Linked DNA regions of Ruminococcus sp. HUN007. The protein of the gene in region 1 interacts with the protein of each later gene in a pairwise test. Links are inferred from orthologs where the notes say so. Each region holds a gene or a part of one and is shown in the gene's direction. Other genes may lie near its edges.

Region 1 (2,965 bases):
GAACTTACAGTAGGCGAGGTAAAGGACTACTGCAGAAACAAAGGTGTTATAGTAAGATAATAAGGAGAACACATGGTAAAGATCGATCTTAATGACCTCGACAAATTCTTTGTAAAGGGAGAACTTATCCCGGCAATCTGCTATGAGGTAAATACAAAAACCGTTCTTATGCTTGCATACATGAACAAGGAAAGTCTTAAGAAGACACTTGAAACAGGATACACATGGTTCTGGAGCCGCTCACGTCAGGAATACTGGAACAAGGGCGCGACAAGCGGTCATCTTCAGAAAGTGGTTTCTATTTACGGTGACTGCGACAACGATACACTCCTCGTAAATGTGGAACAGACCGGAGTTGCGTGTCACACAGGCAGCTACTCCTGCTTCTTCAATGAAATTTACGGATAATTTTTCTAGGGAACTGCCAACTGGTTTTCGCAGTTCCCTGAATGTGTTTATAAAGGAGATATATGAATGGATCTTAATGAAGCTAAAAACAGAGTCGATGAGCTCACTGAAATAATAAACAGACATAATCACGCATACTACGTACTTGATAATCCTACCGTGGATGACTATGAATATGACATGCTCATGCAGGAACTTAAGAAGCTTGAAGCAGAATTTCCGGAGCTTGCGTCTGAAAACTCACCTACAAAGCGAGTAGGCGGCACCGCTCTGAACACCTTTGCAAAAGTACCGCACCGCGTTCAGATGGGAAGCCTTCAGGATGTTTTCTCGTTTGAACAGGTAAAGGAGTTTACAGAAAAATGTATATCCGAACTCACATCTCCTGTATTTATCGTTGAACCAAAGATAGATGGTCTTTCGGTATCACTGGAATATCATGACGGAGAATTCTTTATCGGTTCCACAAGAGGCGACGGTTTCACAGGCGAAGATGTATCAGCCAACCTTAAGACCATCAGATCTATCCCGTTAAAAATCGACAGCTCGATCCCGCTTCTCGAAGTACGAGGCGAGGTATATATGCCGCGTGAAAGCTTTTTCAAGCTGGTTGAAAAGCAGGAACTCAATGATGAAACACCTTTCAAGAATCCTCGTAACGCTGCAGCCGGTTCTCTCAGACAGAAAAGCTCGAAGATCACTGCAGAAAGAAAGCTGGATATCTTTGTTTTTAACATTCAGCAGAACGAAGGCAAAGCTGTTTCATCACATAAGGAATCTCTTGACTACATAAAGAAACTTGGTTTCAAGACCATTCCGAGCTATGTGCCATGTACCACTTATGAGCAGATAGAAGCCGAAATAAAGAAGATAGGCGAAAACCGTGCCACATATCCTTTTGACATAGACGGTGTCGTTATCAAGGTTGATGATTTTAACCAGCGTAATATCATGGGAGCTACTTCAAAATATCCTAAGTGGGCAGTGGCTTATAAATTCCCGCCAGAGGAAAAACAGACCGTTCTCAGAAGCATTGAAGTAAATGTCGGCAGAACAGGTGCCATTACACCTGTAGCCGTATTTGATCCGCTTCTTCTTGCCGGAACAAGCGTTTCCCGTGCCGTACTTCATAACCAGCAGTTCATTACCGACAGGGATATACGCATAGGCGATACCATCACTGTAAGAAAAGCAGGAGATATCATTCCGGAAGTGCTTAATTCCGTTTCACACGCTGAGGGTTCTGTTCCTTATACACTTCCTGAAGTCTGTCCTGTCTGCGGAACGAAGGCTATCCATGTGGATGAGGAAAGTGCATTAAGATGTCCGAATACTTCATGTCCTGCGCAGCTTCTTAAAAATATCATCCATTTCGCATCCAAGCCGGCCATGAATATTGACGGACTCGGTGATGCTATCGTTGCTCTTCTCGTGGATAACAGACTTATCACATCAGCAGCAGATCTTTACGATCTTACCGAAGCAAAGCTTATGACTCTTGACCGTTTCAAGGAAAAATCAGCAGGAAATCTTGTAAAGGCAATTGAAGCTTCAAAGTCAAATACTCTCGACAGACTGATTTTCGGCCTTGGCATCAGAAATATCGGTGCAAGAGCCGCAGTTCTTCTCTGCGAAAAGTTCGGAAGTCTCGATGCGATAATGAACGCTGATGTTACTGAGATCTCTTCTATTGACGGCTTCGGAGATGTCATGTCACAGGGTGTCTATGAAGCACTAAGGGAACCTCATCTTGTTGCCCTTATAGAAAAGCTCCGCACCCACGGACTTAATTTCACATATGCCTCAAGTAAGAAGAGTAATAAGCTGGAAGGTAAAGTATTCGTTCTTACAGGAACTCTTCCTACTCTCAAACGTGATGAAGCCAAAAAGATCATAGAAGACATGGGCGGTAAGGTTTCCTCTTCAGTTTCAAAGAAAACTGACTACGTTGTTGCCGGTGAAGAAGCCGGAAGCAAGCTTACAAAGGCTGAAGAACTTGGTATTGCCATTCTTTCCGAAGCAGAACTTCTCGCCATGACCGGTGAATAAAATCATGTCTGTAAAGTTAAGAAACAGCTGATTTATTCATAAATCAGCGTGGGGCACGAGGCGAAGCCCCGCAGACTTTTTTGCCGGATTTATGGGTATTATTGATATAAAGGGGGAATTGTATGTCTGTATTTGATTATTTTTCTGACCACTGGGGAATGCTGGTCCTTATTCTGGGAATGACTATAGCTCTGACTTCTGAAATACATCTTGAAAAAAGAATGGTAAACCGGATAGCTGCTACCAATGTTATGCTTCTGTTATACTCAGTGGCCTGTTACATTGAAACTTATCTCGGAAATCAGGAGAATTTCAGTATTTTCAGGCCTGTACTGAGTGCCGTATGCTATTCGCTTATTGCATTTATTCTTGTTAATATAGTTATGATAGTTTATCCGAAACAGAAAGCCTATCTTCTGTTTCCTGCGATCCTCAACGCAGTGCTGTGTTTCATTTCGATACCGACCGGTATAGTTTTTCACCATAGATGAACATAATCATTTTCACA
Region 2 (3,098 bases), 2.7 Mb from region 1 along the record:
CAGTGCTTTCCGACTACTTTGTAATAGCAAACGGTACAAGTACGACTCACACAAGAACGCTTGCCGATGAAGTTGAGTATCAGCTTTCACAGTCCGGCATCGAACCTTCCGGAAAGGAAGGACACAACGGTTCAAACTGGATCGTGCTTGATTATTCAGATATTATCGTTCATGTTTTCTACAAGGAAACAAGAGAGTTCTATCAGCTCGAAAGACTCTGGGCTGACGGAGAACATCTCGACGTGGAAGAGTTATTAAAGTAAAGTTTAAGCCGCAGTTCCGGTAAAACCGGAACTGCGGTTTTGAGGGGGACAGGGGCGGAGCCCCTCCTCCCGTCAGGGCATCACCTGCTTCGCCGGTGATGCCAAGGAATATTTATGTAAGGAGCTAACTCTATGGGTAAATATGATTTTGCTGCCGTTGAAGCAAAATGGCAGAAATACTGGGAAGAAAAAGGAACTTTCAGGGCATCTGACGACTATTCAAAGCCAAAGTTCTACGGCCTTGTTGAATTCCCTTATCCGTCAGGCCACGGAATGCACGTAGGCCATATCAAGGCATATTCAGGCCTTGAAGTAGTAAGCAGAAAGAGACGTATGGAGGGCTACAACGTTCTTTTCCCTATCGGATTTGACGCTTACGGACTTCCAACAGAAAATACAGCTATCAAGGATAACGTTCATCCGAGAATAGTAACAGACAGAAACATTGCAAAATTCACAGGTCAGCTCAAGAGCGTAGGTTTCTCATTTGACTGGTCAAGAGTTATAGATACGACGGAGGAAGGATACTACAAGTGGACACAGTGGATCTTCCTCAAGATGTTCGAAAACGGCCTTGTTTTCAGAGACAAGACAAACGTAAACTACTGCCCGAGCTGTAAGGTAGTTCTTTCAAACGAAGACTCACAGGGCGGCAAGTGTGACGTATGCCACAGCGACATTATCCAGAAGACCAAGGAAGTATGGTACCTCCGCATCACAGAATATGCAGACAAGCTCCTCAAGGGACTCGAGGAAGTTGACTACCTTCCGAACGTAAGACTCCAGCAGGAAAACTGGATCGGCAAGTCAACAGGTGCGTTTGTAAACTTTGACATAAAGGAAAATGATGAGAAGCTCCGCATCTACACAACACGTCCGGATACCCTTTACGGTGTAACATTCATGGTAATCGCTCCGGAACATCCGATCATCCAGAAGTACCGCGACAGCATTAAGAACATTGCAGAACTCGATGCCTATAAGGATGAATGTGCAAAGAAGAGCGAATTCGAGAGAACACAGCTCGTCAAGGACAAGACAGGTGTAAAGATCGACGGTCTTACAGCTGTGAACCCAGTAACAAAGAAAGAGATCCCGATCTACATTTCCGACTACGTAATGATGGGCTACGGTACAGGTGCCATCATGGCAGTTCCTGCTCACGATACACGTGACTACGACTTCGCAAAGAAGTTCGGCATCGATATAATCGAAGTAATAAAGGGCGGCGACATCACCAAGGAAGCCTACACAGGCGAAGGTGAACTTGTAAACTCAGGCGAGCTCAACGGCATTTCAAACAAGAAGGATGCTGTTGCAAAGGCAATAGAGATTCTTGAAAAGCTCGGCTGCGGCGAAAAGGGCGTTCAGTTCAAGATGAAGGACTGGGCATTCAACCGCCAGAGATACTGGGGTGAACCTATCCCGATAGTTCACTGCGAACACTGCGGCATGGTTCCTGTTCATTATGAGGAACTCCCGCTCAGACTTCCTCCTGTAGAAAACTTCGAACCAGGTACAGACGGCGAAAGCCCGCTTGCAAAGATCAGTGACTTCGTTAAGTGCAAGTGTCCTAAGTGCGGTAAGGACGCAAGAAGAGAAACTGATACAATGCCTCAGTGGGCAGGTTCATCATGGTACTTCCTCCGTTACTGCGATCCAAAGAACGATAACGAGTTTGCGTCACAGGAGGCACTTAAGTACTGGATGCCTGTTGACTGGTACAACGGCGGTATGGAACACGTTACACGTCATATGATCTACAGCCGTTTCTGGCACAAGTTCCTCTATGACCTCGGTCTTGTTCCGACTTCGGAACCGTATGCAAAGAGAACTGCACAGGGCCTTATTCTCGGACCAGACGGAGAAAAGATGTCCAAGTCAAGAGGAAACGTTATCGATCCTAACGACGTTGTTGCAGAATACGGCGCAGATGTTCTCAGACTTTACGTCCTCTTCATGGGCGACTACGAAAAGGCTGCTCCGTGGAGCGAGTCAAGCATCAAGGGATGCAAACGTTTCGAAGACAGGATCTGGGCTTTACAGGATATGATCACTGACGGCGATGAATACAGCGAAAAGCTCCGCAGTGCATTCCACAAGACAATAAAGAAGGTAAGCGAAGACATCGAAGCTATGAAGTTCAACACAGCCATAGCAGCAATGATGTCACTTATCAATGACATATACGCAGCAGGAAGCATAACAAAGGGCGAATTCGGTGCTCTGTGCACAATGCTCTATCCTTTTGCTCCTCACATAGCTGAAGAAATGTACAGCAGCGTTTTCGGAAAGATCCTCAGCGAACAGAGCTGGATCACATATGACGAAGCACTCTGCGTTGACGACTCAGTTGAAATTGTTCTCCAGATCAACGGCAAGGTACGTTCAAAGATCATGATCCCGGTCGGCACAGACAAGGATACAGCGTTTGAAATGGCACTTAAGGATGAGAAATTTGCCGAAGCAACAAGCGGAAAGAACATTGTTAAGCAGATATATGTACAAAACAAACTTGTGAATTTTGTTGTAAAATAACAAAATATCTCCGGAGATTATTTTCTACTTGACAACACCGTGCCTGGTGTGCTAAAATAAATTTATGTTATTCATACAGCTTATATTACTGCGGTCTGAATGACATGCGAATATACAGTGTGTCACTCATGGTCACAGTTTTAGCTTATAACAGAGGAGATAAAAAACAGATGACTGACATCTGATTCCGCAAGGTTTCAGATTTTAGCATAAACCTCTGTCTTTGTGGCAAAGGGAGGGAATAAAGTGGCAGAAGTTCGTGTTGGTAAAAACGAATCTTTAGAGACAGCACTCAAG

Evidence for each region. The genes of interacting proteins can lie anywhere in the genome.
Region 2: the proteins of ligA (region 1) and leuS interact in binary tests that used the Escherichia coli proteins (3 or more experiments, as listed by UniProt). The link is inferred for Ruminococcus sp. HUN007 from one-to-one orthologs.

Annotation. Positions count from the first base shown.
Region 1 is NZ_JOOA01000002.1:133,119-136,083, forward strand. It holds ligA (NAD-dependent DNA ligase LigA), read left to right. Parts: upstream 1-474; coding sequence 475-2,457; downstream 2,458-2,965. Other genes in the region: hisF (imidazole glycerol phosphate synthase subunit HisF), read left to right, coding at 1-60; hisI (phosphoribosyl-AMP cyclohydrolase), read left to right, coding at 73-408; CC97_RS04650 (hypothetical protein), read left to right, coding at 2,580-2,948. UniProt on the Escherichia coli protein: DNA ligase that catalyzes the formation of phosphodiester linkages between 5'-phosphoryl and 3'-hydroxyl groups in double-stranded DNA using NAD as a coenzyme and as the energy source for the reaction.
Region 2 is NZ_JOOA01000002.1:2,852,676-2,855,773, forward strand. It holds leuS (leucine--tRNA ligase), read left to right. Parts: upstream 1-395; coding sequence 396-2,801; downstream 2,802-3,098. Other genes in the region: rsfS (ribosome silencing factor), read left to right, coding at 1-263; rpsU (30S ribosomal protein S21), read left to right, coding at 3,048-3,098.